One region of the Paraburkholderia sp. EB58 genome, then DNA from elsewhere that is predicted to be linked to it. Evidence: riboswitches for the same ligand, from Rfam matches in the RefSeq annotation. Region 1 holds a riboswitch; each other region holds the start of a gene.
The links. A riboswitch is a leader RNA that binds a small molecule or an ion and turns the genes downstream of it on or off. The one in region 1 is predicted to bind ZMP and ZTP.
Positions count from the first base shown of each region.

Region 2: linked by a shared signal. The riboswitch ahead of glyA (serine hydroxymethyltransferase) and the one ahead of P3T40_RS12685 (LysE family translocator) in region 1 are both predicted to bind ZMP and ZTP.
Region 3: linked by a shared signal. The riboswitch ahead of P3T40_RS37730 (tetrahydrofolate dehydrogenase/cyclohydrolase catalytic domain-containing protein) and the one ahead of P3T40_RS12685 (LysE family translocator) in region 1 are both predicted to bind ZMP and ZTP.

Region 1 is NZ_JBNDMQ010000007.1:130,323-135,567, forward strand. Features, by position in the region: gene P3T40_RS12670 (malate/lactate/ureidoglycolate dehydrogenase) at 1-645, opposite strand, end outside; gene P3T40_RS12675 (M20 family metallopeptidase) at 662-2,122, opposite strand; gene P3T40_RS12680 (superinfection immunity protein) at 2,354-2,662, shown strand; ZMP/ZTP riboswitch at 2,745-2,841, shown strand; gene P3T40_RS12685 (LysE family translocator) at 2,893-3,525, shown strand; gene P3T40_RS12690 (GNAT family N-acetyltransferase) at 3,528-4,001, shown strand; gene P3T40_RS12695 (YodC family protein) at 4,029-4,310, opposite strand; gene P3T40_RS12700 (MFS transporter) at 4,774-5,245, opposite strand, start outside.
Region 2 is NZ_JBNDMQ010000003.1:195,470-200,714, reverse strand. Features, by position in the region: gene ybgC (tol-pal system-associated acyl-CoA thioesterase) at 28-507, opposite strand; gene ydfG (bifunctional NADP-dependent 3-hydroxy acid dehydrogenase/3-hydroxypropionate dehydrogenase YdfG) at 566-1,312, opposite strand; ZMP/ZTP riboswitch at 1,680-1,779, shown strand; gene glyA (serine hydroxymethyltransferase) at 1,955-3,202, shown strand; gene nrdR (transcriptional regulator NrdR) at 3,209-3,691, shown strand; gene P3T40_RS06050 (GspH/FimT family pseudopilin) at 3,849-4,418, shown strand; gene P3T40_RS06045 (type IV pilus modification PilV family protein) at 4,415-4,840, shown strand; gene P3T40_RS06040 (PilW family protein) at 4,837-5,245, shown strand, end outside.
Region 3 is NZ_JBNDMQ010000041.1:12,410-17,654, forward strand. Features, by position in the region: gene P3T40_RS37715 (glycosyltransferase family 2 protein) at 1-273, shown strand, start outside; gene P3T40_RS37720 (Rieske 2Fe-2S domain-containing protein) at 505-1,680, shown strand; gene P3T40_RS37725 (MFS transporter) at 1,792-3,036, opposite strand; ZMP/ZTP riboswitch at 3,151-3,233, shown strand; gene P3T40_RS37730 (tetrahydrofolate dehydrogenase/cyclohydrolase catalytic domain-containing protein) at 3,403-4,287, shown strand; gene cysS (cysteine--tRNA ligase) at 4,505-5,245, shown strand, end outside.

The DNA of each region.
Region 1 (5,245 bases):
ATCGATCAACGCACCGGGCGGAACCTGCTTGCCCTGGTTATACGCGACCCGGACCTTGCCGAATGCCACGGCGCTGGTAGCGAAGTCGAGCACCAGCGGCGGCTTGCCGCTGCGCGGAAAAGCGGCGCAGAACGGATTGGTGCCGATGCGGCGGTCGGTCCCGCCGAACGGCGCAACGAGCGGATCGCCCGCCACGTTTACGAAGTGAAACGAGACGAGCCCGGCATGCGCGCATTGCTCGGCCCAGTGACCGATGCGGCCAATATGATGCGCGCCGCGCAGGCCCACCGCGCAGATGCCGAGGCGTTTCGCGCGCTCGATGCCGTGCTCCATCGCCTCATAGGCAACCACCTGGCCGAAGCCTTTGCCGCCGTCGATGGTCAGAACCGCGCCTGCGTCGCGCGCCACTTGTGCGTGCAGGTTGAGCTTAAGTTCGTCATCGCGCAACGAGGCCACGTAACGCGGAATCATCCCCACGCCATGCGAATCGTGACCGGTGAGATTCGCGGCCAGCAGATGGTCGGCAACCAGTTCGGCTTCACGCGGCGCACTGCCGGCTTGCTCCCAGATTGCCCGCACATAGTCGTGCAACGTTTCGGACGGAATTCTGAGCGGAGACGGGTAGGCAGGGCGGGGATCGGTCATAAGACGCTCAAAACCCTCAAGGCGCAGCGGCAATCACATCGGCAACCGCCGCCGTCAGCTTCTTGCCATACGGCACATGCAGGAACTCGTTCGGGCCGTGCGCGTTCGACTTCGGTCCGAGCACGCCGCACACCATGAATTGCGAGTGCGGGAAGCCTTCCTTGAGCACGTTCATCAGCGGGATCGTGCCGCCCTGCCCCATGTACGCGCAATCCGCGCCGTAATGCTGGCGTGACGCGTCATTGAGGGCCGTCGCGAGCCACGGTGCAAGCTCCGGAGCGCTCCAGCCGGTGGCCGCGCCGGCGTCCGGCCTGAAGGTGACCTTGGCGTTGTACGGCGGATCGAACTCGAGCAACGCCTTCAGTTCCGCGACCGCTTTGACCGCATCGAGAAGCGGCGGCAAGCGCAACGACAGCTTGAATGCGGTGCGCGGGCGCAGCACATTGCCCGCGTCGGCGAGGGCCGGTAACCCGGCGGCCCCCGTCACCGACAGCGACGGACGCCACGTCGAATTAAGCAGCGCCTCTTTCGGATCAGTAGTGGTGGGCAGCACCTGGCGGCCATCCTGACCGCACGCCCACGGGATCTTCTTCCAGACGTCGTCACCCAGAATGTGGGCGGTGGCCTCCGCTTCACGCAAACGATCGGCCGGAATCGGAGAATGGAAACCCTTCGGCAGCAGGTTGCCGTTCGATGCGTCTTCAAGACGATCAAACAGTTGCCGCATGATGCGGAAGCTCGACGGCGTGATGCCGCCGTAGCCGCCCGAGTGAATGCCTTCGTCGAGCACATGGACTTCGAGGTCGCCAGCGACCAGCCCGCGCAGCGACGTGGTCAGCCACAGCTGATCGTAATTGCCGGCACCCGAATCGAGGCATACCACCAGCCCCACTTTGCCAAGGCGCTCGCGCAGCGCGTCGACATACGGCAGCAGATCGTAGCTGCCCGACTCCTCGCAGGTTTCAATGAGGCCAACGCAGCGCGGACGCTCCACACCTTGCGCGTCGAGCGCGGCGAGTGCGGTGAGGCTCGCGTAGATGGCATAGCCGTCATCCGCGCCGCCGCGGCCGTACAACTTGCCGTCTTCGAGTTTTGGGGTCCACGGGCCGAGGTCGTTGCGCCAGCCGTCGAATTCAGGCTGCTTGTCGAGGTGACCGTAGAGGAGGATGGTCTCGGCGCTGCCCGAGCGCGTGGCCGGCGTCTCGAAGAAGATGACCGGCGTGCGGCCCGGCAGGCGGATCACTTCCAGCTTGAGGCCCTTGACCGGCTGTTGCTCCGCCCACTGCGCGGCGTCCGTCACCACGCGGTCGATAAAGCCGTGCTTGGCCCAGTCCGCGTCGAAGCCAGGGCTCTTGGCGGGCACGGCGATATAGTCGGTCAGCGCCGGCACGATCTCGTCGTTCCACTTGCGGTCCACAAATTCGCGGAGCGTGTCGTGATTGATCTGCCTCGTCTGCTGGGTGTCGTCGGAAATCATGTTGGCTGTCCGGTCGGTCGGTCAAAACGCACATGATAGACCTCTACGGTGCCGGCCTGAAGTCCCCCGTTCGGCCATGCCGTCTCGCGGCGCTGCAGCATGATGGCGCCGATGGACTGCGACTGCGCCTCGTCTTGACCGGGTCGATTCACGCTAAAACGGACGGCGCGCTGCGCAAATCTCCCATTCGCGCGACAATTGAAAGGTTCCAACTACGCTTGGAGAACCGCGATGGGAACCAGCACGGTCATTCAAGCCGTCGCCGCAGTCATCGCACTGGGGCTGTACTTCCTGCCGGCCATCCTCGCCGACCGGCGCAAACGCCATGACCTGCTGACGCTCGCGCTGTTCAACGCATGCCTCGGCTGGACCGGCTTCGGCTGGCTCGCGGCGCTCTATTGGGCGCTGCAGCCGAACCCGCCGAAGGACGTCGCCGTCGAAGTGGAGCAAACGCGGCGCGTCGTCAGGATGCGCAATTTTTCCGTGATGCTGGTCCAGCGCGTACAAAACCGCGCAACGCGGAACAAGAGCGACCGCTGAGACTCCGACCGGGGACCACCGGCGCAGGAGCCGCCCGCGTGCAGTCCGATTTGCCCGCTCCGCGTCACGCATGGAATAATCGTCCGGTCCGCGCAACTGGCGCTTGAAGATGGGCCACCATCGGGAAACGCGGACCGCGACACCAATCTCGCGAACCGCCGCGCGCCTGGGTATTGTTGCCTCGGCTGCCTCAGCTACATCAGCCGCATCAATCTCCAAGGAGCCCTGCCATGCCTGAACTCGCGAAGCTGCTCACCTTTGGTCTCGTCTCGCTCGGGATGGCGCTCACGCCCGGCCCGAACATGCTCTACCTCGTTTCGCGCTCGATCTGCCAGGGCCGCACCGCGGGTCTGATTTCGCTAGGCGGCGTGGCGCTCGGCTTCGTCTTCTATATGTTGAGCGCCGCGCTCGGCATCACCGCCCTGCTGCTCGCCGTGCCGTTTGCGTATGACGCGCTGCGCTTCGGCGGCGCGCTGTATATGCTGTGGCTCGCGTGGCAAGCGGTCAAACCGGGCGGCCGTTCGCCGTTTCAGGTGCGCGACCTGCCGGCCGACAGCCCACGCAAGCTGTTTGCGATGGGATTCGTCACCAACCTGCTGAACCCGAAAATCGCGGTGCTGTATCTGTCGCTGTTGCCGCAGTTCATCGAACCGCAACACGGCCATGTGTTGGAGCAGTCGCTGGTGCTCGGCTCGGTGCAGATTGCGTTTAGCCTGACGGTCAATTCGATTGTCGCGCTCATGGCCGGTTCTATTGCGGTGTTCCTCGCAAGGCGCCCCGCATGGATCCTGGTTCAGCGCTGGCTGATGGGCACCGTGCTCGCGGGCCTGGCGGTACGCATGGCCACCGAAGCGAGGCGGTGAGCATGCTGCACACGCGGGCGCTGGTTGCCGATGACCTCGAGCTGATTTGCCGCCATCGCTACGAGATGTTCCGCGAGGCCGGACGCGAACCAGCGGTGCTCGATCGGATGACGCCCGCCTTTCGTACCTGGCTGCAGCCACGCCTCGTCGACGGCACGTATTTCGGCTTTATCACGCTCGACGGCGACACGCCGGTGGCCGGCATCGGCTTGATGGAAATCGACTGGCCACCGCATCCGCTGCATCCGGAACAGGACCGGCGCGGCTACGTGCTGAATGTCTATGTGGAACCGAGCCACCGGCAACGCGGTATTGCGCGCATGCTGATGGATCGGGCGGAGGCGGCGTTTAGCGAGCGAGGCTTGCCGTATGCGATTCTGCACGCCACGCAGATGGGGCGCCCGCTTTACGCGGGACTCGGCTGGACCTCGACCACAGAAATGGCCAAAGCCGTACACGCGCCCCCAAGGGCGTGAGATTACGAATCAGTGAACCGGCGCGTATCAGCCCGAATGGGCCACGCGGGTGAAACGGCCCAGATGCACCGAACCCGGCGGGATGGAGCGCGGTTCGAGCCGGACTTGCTCCTGCTCGAACATCTCCTGGCGCAGTTCGCCGTACTCGTCGAACCATTGGCAAACCACCCAGTCACCCGCAGTCAGCGCGACGGGCCCGACATAGGTGACCGTCATGCGCGGGCCGCCCGACTTGAGCGTGACCACATCGCCGACATTGAGCGGCGCGATTGACGGTGTATCGAAAGCATCGAGGGTAGCGGTCAACATATCAATCCCCGGGATGAAAGCGTTGGAGTTTTTAACCCATTGTCTCAGACAGGTGGCTGGCGAAAGATTTAAAAAGTTTGCCAAGATTAACAATCGAATTTACGGTCTGCAAGTGATTTTTATTGATACCGTTTTCATACAGCGGGGAATCAGAATGCGGTCATCGGCTCGCTGAGCGAAACAATGCTCATACGGCCAAACCCCTAGCCTACAGGGGTTGCGGGCGCGTCTTCAGACGCGCGACGGGGAACAATTTACGTGAGTCCTAATATGCCAACGTAAAAGATGCCGGGATAATTTGTCAGACATTGAAATCGTTTTGAATCATTTCGTTTAATCAGATCAATTATTGTCGGAACCATCCATAAACGACCCAATCACCCATGAATTTCTCGGACCGCGAAGCCGGCTGCATTAATACGGTGCAGTGCAATACCCGGAATCGGTCAGGGTATTGCACAGATTACCCGGCGCGGCGCAGCGCGACCTGCTGATGGCGCACCAGCAGAACGCTCAGGCCAATGCACGTCAGCATCAATAGCGCATTGATACCGAGGCTGTACTGGAAGGCATGGGCGTAGGCATGGGGCGTCGCTCGTCCGCCCAGCACGCCGAAGAACGCGCCGCTGATGGCGGCCGTGCCGAACGCCGAACCGATCTGCAAGGTCGACGAGGCGACGCCCGACGCCAAGCCTGCCTTCTCGGGCGCGACTTCCGTGAGGATGATCCGCATGATCGACGGCAGCAGCAGGCCTTGACCGACGCCCGCGCACACCAGCCCGCAGTAGAACAGCAGATCCGGCGCGGGGGCTTGGGTGGCCGACCAGCCGGTCAGCGTGAAGCCCACCGTCATCATCGAAAAACCAAGCGTCAGTACATGTCCGCCGATGCGCCGCACCACCGCGGGCGAGGTCAGCGGTCCCACCACGAAGCCA
Region 2 (5,245 bases), on a different contig from region 1:
AGTTCACTGGCCCCGTAACAACGATGTTCAGGCGTTGTCCGTTGACACGCGGGGTGCAGTAACCTTCGGCCCGCGCCGCAATGCGGCGAGAACCGGTGCCGGAATGGCGGCAGGACGCAGCGCTACCCGGTCGACACAGCCGACCCGAATGGTCCCGGTAGCAAGCAGCGTGCCGTCGCGCCAGGCCTCCTGGGAGAAATCGACCGACGCGCGGCCAATTCGTTCAGGGCGGCTGACAATTTTGATGAGATCGTCAAGCCTGGCGGGCGCACGATAATCGACCGCGGTGCTGCGCACGATGAACAGAACACCCGTTTCTTCCGCGAGACGATCCTGTTCAATGCCGCACGCGCGGAGCCACTCGGTGCGCGCCCGTTCGAAAAACTTCAGATAGTTCGCGTAGAACACAATGCCGCCGGCATCGGTATCTTCGTAGTACACGCGAACGGGCCAGGTGAAGCCGATTTCGGCGCCGGATTCTCTGGGGGACATATTCATGCCGCGCATTTTACCGGAACGCACACGCCGACGTGATTTTGAGGGGTGGCGCTCCGGGCGAAAGCGTTCAACCGCGATGCACCGACAGCCCAGCGAACGACTGCGCAACCGGCATCAGTTCGATCGTGTTGACGTTGACGTGTGCCGGGCGCGTTGCAGTCCAGTAGATCGCGTCGGCGATGTCCTCGGCCGTCAGCGGCTGCACGTTCTGATAGACGTTCGCCGCTTTCTCATCGTCGCCGCGAAAGCGCACGTTCGAAAACTCCGTGCCGCCGCACAGGCCCGGCTCGACATCAGTCACACGCAGCGGCGTGCCGGCCAGATCGGCGCGCAGGTTCAGGCTGAACTGGCGCACGAATGCCTTGGTGGCGCCGTACACGTTGCCGCCCGCGTATGGCCAGTTGGCGGCCGCTGAGCCGAGATTGAAGACATGGCCGCGCTGACGCTCGACCATACCCGGCAGCAGCGCATGGGTGACCTGCACGAGCCCCGTGCAGTTGGTATCGATCATGGTCTGCCAGTCATCGAGGTTCGCCCGCTGCGCCGGCTCAAGACCGAGCGCGAGGCCTGCGTTATTGACCAGCACGTCGATGGCGGCGAATGCTTCCGGCAGCGTGGCGGGCACGGCCGCGACGGCCGCGCGGTCACGCACGTCGAGTTCGAAGGGCAGAAGGGCCTCGCCCAGTTCGTCGGCAAGCGCCTGCAAACGATCCTTGCGGCGCGCGGTGGCGACGACGCGATGGCCGCCCTTGACGAAAGTACGGGCGATGGCGGCGCCGAATCCGGCGGACGCTCCGGTAACGAAGACGATCATTGCGGGTTCCTGGTGGGGAGAGAGGAAAGGTGCCAAGCCTACTTCCAATGCGGCGCTGCGGCAAGAATGACCTTGGTCCCAGCGAACTACCTTTAGGCGTGCGGAAGTGCCGGAGGTGGCTGATGAGCGGACCGTGGCCGGATGGTACGCGTCGGCATGAGCGGCGGGCGTGTCGGCGGCTGCCGCTTGCGCGACGCTTTCATCGGACGTTTGCCACCGGGTGGTGAGTATGCCTACGTCTGATGAAATCGCGGCGGCGGGAACATGGCGAGTGGCGCCGACGCTTGTGGCAACGGCTTTCGCCGCGCGGGCGGGCCGGGCGGCGACCCGGTTGCCTATTCGAGGCGCTTCCAATACACTAACGCGCTCATCCCTGCGTGACTGGCGATAGAACCAAACAGGTTCAAGGTGGAGCGACCCACCGTGAAGCGCAGGGTGCCGTTTTGCCGTTCGCCTGGGCAGCCGTGATCCGCGCGCATTCATCTGCGCCGCCGGTGGCTGTCCTGCCTCGCGTGTGCGGCTTATCTTCATCCGCCACGTCAGGGCTGGCCCGGCCGCCAGCAGCGCCGCGTACCTACTACGCTTTCTGCACGAAATTCGGCGCACGATCCGGTCAACCTGAATACACTCAACGGAACCCGTATGTTTGACAGAGCCCAAAGCACCATCGCCAACGTCGATCCTGAACTCTGGAAGGCGATTGAGCAGGAAAATCGCCGTCAGGAAGACCACATCGAACTGATCGCGTCGGAAAACTACACGAGCCCGGCCGTCATGGCGGCACAAGGCTCGCAGCTCACCAACAAGTACGCGGAAGGTTATCCGGGCAAGCGCTACTACGGCGGCTGCGAATACGTGGACATCGTCGAGCAGCTCGCGATCGACCGCGTGAAGGAACTCTTCGGCGCTGAAGCGGCAAACGTGCAGCCGAACTCGGGTTCGCAAGCGAATCAGGGCGTATTCTTCGCCATGCTCAAGCCGGGCGACACGATCATGGGCATGAGCCTCGCCCACGGCGGTCACCTGACGCACGGCTCGCCCGTGAACATGTCGGGCAAGTGGTTCAACGTCGTCAGCTATGGCCTGAACGAAGCGGAAGACATCGACTACGACGCGGCTGAAAAGCTGGCTCAGGAACACAAGCCGAAGCTGATCGTGGCGGGCGCGTCGGCCTTCGCGCTGCGCATCGACTTCGAGCGTCTGTCGAAGATTGCGAAGTCGGTCGGTGCTTACTTCATGGTCGACATGGCGCACTACGCGGGTCTCGTCGCCGCCGGCGTTTATCCGAACCCGGTGCCGCACTCCGACTTCGTGACCACTACGACCCACAAGAGCCTGCGCGGTCCGCGCGGCGGCGTAATCCTGATGAAGGCCGAGTTCGAGAAGCAGATCAACTCGGCCATCTTCCCGGGCATCCAGGGTGGTCCGCTGATGCACGTGATCGCCGGCAAGGCCGTTGCGTTCAAGGAAGCGCTCTCGCCGGAATTCAAGGAATACCAGCAAAAGGTCGTGGACAACGCCCGTGTGCTGGCAGAAACGCTCGTCAAGCGCGGTCTGCGCATCGTCTCGGGCCGTACCGAAAGCCACGTGATGCTGGTCGACCTGCGTGCGAAGCACATCACCGGTAAGGCCGCTGAAGCGGCGCTTGGCGCGGCGCACATCACGGTCAACAAGAACGCGATTCCGAACGATCCGGAAAAGCCGTTCGTCACGAGCGGTGTGCGTTTGGGCTCGCCCGCCATGACCACGCGCGGTTTCGGCGTGAAGGAAGCGGAGCAGGTAGGTAACCTGATCGCCGACGTGCTGGACAACCCGGAAGATGCCGCCACGATCGAACGCGTGCGTGCGCAGGTTTCCGAGTTGACCAAGCGCTTCCCGGTCTACAAGTAAGCGACGATGCGCTGCCCCTTCTGCCGGCACGACGATACGCAGGTCGTGGACTCCCGCGTATCCGAGGACGGCGCCGCGATTCGCCGGCGCCGCCGCTGTCCGGCCTGCGACAAACGTTTTACGACGTATGAGCGGGTCGAGCTGGCGTTGCCGTCGGTCGTCAAGAAGGATGGCAGCCGCACCGAATTCGATCGCCGCAAAATCGTTGCGAGCATGCAACTGGCGCTGAGAAAGCGTCCGGTTGCTGCGGACGCGATCGACGCGGCTGTCGCCCGCATCGAATATCAATTGCTGGGCAGTGGCGAGCGCGAGGTGCGCAGCGAGCGCCTCGGCGAACTCGTGATGAACGAGCTGCGCGAGCTCGACACGATTGCCTACGTCCGCTTCGCCTCTGTGTACCGTCGTTTTGAAGACGTGTCTGAATTCGAAGACGTCATCGAAGAATTTCGGCGCGCGGCCACGCCTCCCAAGCCGCCCCGCAAGCGCTGAATGTTCTCGTAATCGCATCGATATTCCCTTTCTGTATCCGTCACACCGACATTGTTGCGGGTGATGTCCCACGCTCGCCACCTGGCCATTCGGCCGATTGTTGACGCACTTCCGTCTGGGTAAATTGTTTGCATTCTTTCGAAGCTAAGGAATGCAGATGAAGCAGGATGCCGATTTACCGCGCGTGTGCTACCGCGGTTTCACGTTGATCGAAACGCTTGTCGTAGTTGCCGTTCTGGGGATGATCGCGGTAATGGCGACGCCGTCGTTCGTTGCCTGGCACGTGCGCGACCAGGTCGATGCGCGAGCCCGGGCGCTGCTTTCAACGCTGTCCTACGCGCGCAGCGAGGCAGTCCGGCGAGGCGTGCGCGTGACCGTGTGCCGGGTCGATGCGGCGCGCCGCTGTCTTGCCTCGGGGCAGGCTTGCCGTGTTGGGGTGGCGGACTGGTCGTGCGGTTGGGCGGTGATGGTCGAGCGCAGCGGGATGCCCACGCCCACAGTGTTGCGCGCGCAGACCGAACTCGCGGCAGTGAGTATTGCCGGCACACAGACGAACCTCACCTTTACGCCGCCCGCGGGGCAGTTGATCGGCAGCTTTCGCAGCTTCGACATTGCGCCGCAATTCCCATCACGGGCCACACAAGGCCAACCTTGGCGGCGCTGCATACGTATCGCTGCGGGTGGACGGCCGCGCATCGCGGATGGCGCTTGTGGAGCGACGTCATGAAAAGCATACGAGTCAGCAGGTCATGCGGCGCATCGTTGATCGAGGTCATGCTCGCGGTCGCGCTGACCGCAGTGACGGCTCTCGGCCTGATCGCCTCGCAGTTGTGGATTGCGCGTGAGGCTCGCGCCGCAGCGCTGCGCGAACACGCGGTATTCGTGGCCGATGCCGTCGCCGAAGCCTCGCGCGTGCCGACGGGCGGCGACGCTGCCGTGCGGCAATGGAGCGCCCGCGCGGCGAGTCTATTGCCACAGGGCGATGCGTCGACCAGCCAGCATGGCGGCGGGGTCTCATTCGCTCGCGTGACGTGGTCGGCCGTGGCCGCTTTGCGAACGCCGGGCGAGGTGATCGACAAGCCCGAATCGTGCGGCGATCTCGCGGTTGCCGCTGGCCTCGCGTGCGTTGCCCTGGCGTTCGTGAAATGAAGCAGCGTACGTTTCTTCCGCTGGGGCATACGCTCGTCGAACTGGTCATTGCCGTGGCGCTGGGGCTCGTTGTCACCACTGGTGCCGTCTCCCTGTACCGTTCGCAACGCGCGGCGTTCGGCCGTGCTGGCGACGCGATCCAGATTCGCGAAGCCGGCCTGACGGCGCTCACATTGATCGGCCAGCAAATTCAGATGACCGGCTTTGTGCCGGCGGACCTGCCTCAGCCACAACAGAAGCCCACCCTGTTCGGATGCTCTGCCGCGAGGCCCACAGGGGCCGACGACAACCTTGCCTGCGAAGCGCTGACGAGTCGATCGGACGGGGTCGCGATTCGTTACGTCGGCGATAACGTGTCCACATGGCCGTCGTCCACGGGGCAGTCGACCGATTGTCTGGGCCAGG
Region 3 (5,245 bases), on a different contig from region 1:
ACGCTTGTGCTGTCGATTTTTAGCGTAATCGGCGCCAAGATTGCCATCGATCTGGCCTTCTATGTGTGGTGCATTCATCTGTACCGCCGCTGGACCGGTCAACGGGTTGGCTCGAACCTGGGACTGGCCGTGGTGGCGGCGATTGTCGAACCGTTCACGTTCCAGTTGCTTCGCCATACCGGCGCCCTGATGGGCTGGTTGCACTTTTTACGCGGTGGCCGCGTGTGGGGCGCGCAGCGCCGCTCGGGGCTGGTGGCGCCTGACGAGAGCTGACCGGCTCGCGCAAGAGACGGCGAAGGACTAAGGATGGGCGTGCGATCCGCGCCCACGCTGCCACATCCATATGTGCGCTGCAGCACCGCTGGCGGGTTGGCGGGAAACCCTATGTATTGTTATTGTCAGAAACATTGATCGCGCACCTTCTAGTAGACTGACTTCCTACGCCGGTTTCCCCGTGCAAGTTACGGGCCCACCCAGATTTCAGACTACAAGGAGGCGTCGCCCATGCATGTAGTTCCTTCGCTGGACAGCACCACCATCGATGCGCCTACCGAGGCACCGGCCGAAGCGGCCGATGACCTATCCACTGAGGCGCTCAGCGGCGCGCCTGTGCGCGATCTGCGCCGCGTCCCAATTCACCCCGATTACTGGTATCCGCTTGCGTGGTCGCACGAGGTCAAGCGCGGCAAGGCGCACGGCGTAACGTTCGCCGGCGAGCCGATCGTGCTGGTGCGTACCGAGTCGGGCAAGGCGTTCGCGCTGGAAGACCGCTGCGCGCACCGGCAGGTGCCGCTGCACGGCGGGGTGGTGGACGGCGAAACGATCCGCTGCTGTTACCACGGCTGGACCTACGATTGCACCGGCCGCTGCGTCGACATTCCGTATCTGGGACGTGAGCGTTTGCCCAACGGCGTGCGCTCGTATCCGTGCCGCGAGGAGCAGGGTCTGATTTTCGTGTTCCCCGGCAATCCCGCGCTGGCGGAGGAGCGTCAGTTGCCGCCGCTCGCCTCGTTGGGTGACAAGGCCTACAAGACGCGCCGCTTCGGCCGAGAAGTGAAGTGCCATTATTCGTTCATGCATGAAAACCTGATGGACATGAACCATCAGTTCCTGCACCGCAAGCAGATGGGACAGATGCGGGCGCGTTCGCTTGGACGCCGGCGCGGCGACGACTGGGTCGAGGTGGACTACACGTTTGCGCGTATGGCCGGCGAACAGCCGATTGGCGAGGCGCTGGTGTTCGGGCAAAGCCGTAAAGGTACGCAAGGCGCGGACAAGGACGTGATGACCATCCGCACCCAGTACCCGTATCAGACGCTGCAGATCCGCACCTCGGACTCGACGCTGGTGATGAACCTGTGGATCGTCTATGTGCCGGTCGATGCCGAGCAGCGCACCAACCGCACCTTTGGTCTGCTGTCTATCCGCAAGCCGGGCGTTCCGGTCCTGCTGGATATCGCCTGGCCGCTGCTGGTCTGGTTCACCGAGCGCATTTTCAAGGAAGACCGCTGGATCGTCGAACGTGAACAGGAAGCGCACGACCGGCAAGGGGCGGACTGGAATCACGAGGTGTTCCCGGTCATCAACGAACTGCGTGCGCTGCTGCGCGAGTGCGGCGCGCCGCCCGCGGCCGGTCACTTCAAGGGCGTGAGGATTGGGCCCGCCGAGGCGACGACGTAACGCGGTCTGCCCCCGGTCCCTTTACCTTGGCCTCGCCGTCCGGCACCCTGAAATCTCAGGGTGCCGCAGTCCGCGCGGTGACAGGCTGCTCAGGACTCTGCATTCCCACATTTACTCACTCTCGCGAATGCCGGCCTCGTTCAAACTGGCTCCGCGTTCGATGCCGGCGGCGCGCCTCTGCTGCAGCCACGGTCCGGCGATCGACGCGGCCGCTCCGATCGTCCCCATTGTCAGCGACAGCAGCACGATCAGCAGGCCTGTGTGCCCACGTCCGGCAAATACGCCCACCAGCAGGCCCGCGAGCGGCTGGGTGAGGTTGTTCAGCAGGATGATGACACCGGTGGTTTTTCCGTAGTCCTTGGCCGGAATAATCTTTTTCCGGGCGCTTCGGATGTAGACGTTGAACATCTTGTCGAAGCCGATAATCAGCACGAAACCCAGCGCATAGCCCCACGGACTCGCACTCGCACCGGCGATCACACCGCCGAGGCAGATTGCCAGAAACGCCAGCAGACCCAGCGTCTTGCTGGAAAACGAGGCGCGGGCGATGGTCAGCAAGATCAGCACGGTGGCAATCGCGCCGATGGTCTGCAGCACGGCGTAAAAACGCCCCGATTGATGATGGATGCCGGTGACCATGGCGGCTGAGGTGGCGAGCGTCACGCCGATGACGAGATTCTCGGCGGCGGCCAGCAGGATGACTTTTTTCAGACCGGGCAGATGCACGACGTGCTGTACGGCGGTGCGCAGTGGTTGCGTCCAATGACCTTGAGGCGGTTCCGGTGCAATGGCCTGAAAGCCGCTCACGCGTTGCCACAGTACGAATGCGCCGTCGGCGACCAGGAACAGCGCACCGGTAGTGGCCACCACGAACTCCCAGCGCCACCAGCCGAGCAACAACGCCGCGGCCATGGGGCCGAGCACCACGCCGAGCTGGTCGGCCAGCTGCGAGACGGCCAGTACGCGCTCGAACTTGTGAGCCTTGAAGATCTGCGGGAGCATGACTTCGCGCGCTACGAAGCCCTGGCTCGTAAGGATGCCGCAGCAGGCGGACAGCGCAATCAGCCAGCCGATTCCGCCCCACCGCGCATAGCCCAGCACCCCCGCGATACAGACGACGGCGCGGTACGTCTGGCTGATACGCATCAGTTTGAGCGGGGAGAAGCGGTCACTGAGTGCGCCGAACAGCGGGAAGAACAGATAGCGCGGCAACGCCTCGAGAAAGAAGGCGATGCCTGACCACGATACCTTCTGGGTCGTCTGGAATACGACCAGCGGGACCAGGAACAGCAGAATCTGGTCCGCCAGCCGCGCAAAGAAAAGCGAGCAGAAAAAGGCCTGGTGGTTGACGCGCACGGAATTATCGCCTGTTGGTCACCGCGTTACGGCTGGGCAGCCGGAGCTTGGCGGGCAGACTGAAGGATACCCCGAGGTACGGCTTGTCCTGGTGGCGTGGTCGTGAGTTAAAATGGCGACCTACGTGACTGGCGAGAGAAGATGGATCACCATCGGGAAGCGTAGAGGCTAGACCGCCGTTCGCCTGGGCATCTTGATCGTTCTCTTTGGAGACTTCCGATGACTGCCCTGATTTCTACCCCGCGTTTTACCGCTTCCACCGTGTCGCCAACATTCCCTCATCTGCGCGGCCTCGTACTCGCCCACCATTGCGTCCACCTTTTGCAGCGTAGCGGCCATGACACCGCAATGACCAGGAGCTGAGCTATGGACAACTCTCTGAAATGCGTAATCCTGGATGGCAAAGCGGTTGCGGCGCAGGGTGAACACGAGCTGTCCGCGCGAGTTGCCGCGCTCAAGGCAAGGAATGGCGGCCGTACACCGATACTGGCCACCATTCTGGTCGGTGACGATCCCGCCTCGGCCACCTATGTGCGGATGAAGGGCAACGCATGCCGGCGCGTCGGCATGGACTCGCGCCTCGTCGCATTGCCTGCCAGCAGCACCACCGACGAGGTCCTCGCCGAGATCGACCGGCTTAACGCGGATCCAGACGTTCAAGGGATCCTGTTGCAACACCCTGTCCCCGCTCAGGTCGACGAGCGCCGGTGTTTCGACCGCATCTCGATGCTCAAGGACGTTGATGGCGTGACGAGTCACGGCTTCGGCCGGATGGCGCTCGGCGAGGCCGCGTTCGGCCCTGCCACGCCCACTGGCATCATGCGGCTACTCGCGCACTATGGGATCGAGCTCGCCGGCAAGCGCGCGGTGGTGGTCGGACGCAGCGCAATTCTGGGCAAGCCAATGGCACTGATGTTGTCGAATGCGAACGCGACGGTCACCTTGTGTCACTCGAAGACCGTGAATCTCGAAGCTGAAGTGCGGCGCGCGCAAATCGTCGTGGGCGCCGTGGGCAAGCCGAAGTTCATTCCCAATCACTGGATCAGCGACGGCGCGGTCGTGATCGACGCCGGCTACCATCCTGGAGGCGTCGGCGATATTGACCTCGACGGACTGACAAGCCGGTGCGCGGCAGTGACGCCCGTGCCCGGCGGCGTCGGGCCGATGACGATTGCCACCCTCATCGCGCAGACCGTCGACGCTGCTGAACTGGCATATGCTCAACCCACCGGTCAAACCCAAACCGATTGACCAAAAAATCAACGCGCGCTAGCATCGTCCCATGACCTTCGCCGCCCTCTCTCTCTCCCGCTTCATGCATGCATGCTGTCAAAGCCTGCCAGAGGGAGCTTGCGTCTAGCGCGTCGCGTTACGTCACATCTGAGCAAGTCCCCGATGGCCACCCGTTGAAAAACCGGTGGCCTTTTTGTTTTTTGGCGCTTCCCACCACTCACCCTACGGCAATTCAATGGCTCTCGCCTTGTACGATACCTGGTCGCGCGCTGTGCGCCCGTTCACTGCTTTGCAACCAAGCCACGTGGGCCTGTACTGCTGCGGACCGACGGTGTACGACCACGCGCATATCGGCAATCTGCGGACCTACGTGTTCGAAGATGTGCTGCGGCGCGTTCTCGCGCTAAACGGCTACGAGGTGCGGCACGTCGTCAATATCACCGACGTCGGCCATCTCGTCTCCGATGCCGATGAAGGCGAAGACAAGATGGAAAAAGGCAGCCGGCGCACGGGCGCATCGGCTTGGGAGATTGCCGAACGCTATACCCGTGCATTCATGAGCGACTGGCAAGCGCTCAACCTGTTGGAACCCACGGTCTGGTGCCGCGCGACGGACCATATTGCGGAGCAAATCGCCTTCATCGCCGAGCTGGAACGCAATGGCTATACGTACCAGACGAACGACGGCGTGTACTTCGACACCAGCAGGCAGGACGACTACGGCTATCTGGCGCGTCTCGATCACGCGGGGTTGCAAGCCGGCAAGCGGGTGGCTTTAGGTGAGAAGCGGCGCGCGACCGACTTTGCACTGTGGAAATTCAGTCCACCCGATTCGACGCGGCAAATGGAATGGGACAGTCCATGGGGACGTGGTTTTCCGGGCTGGCATATCGAGTGCTCGGCGATGTCGGCCAGGTACCTGAGCCCCTGGTTCGACATTCACTGCGGCGGCGAAGACCACATTGCCGTGCATCAC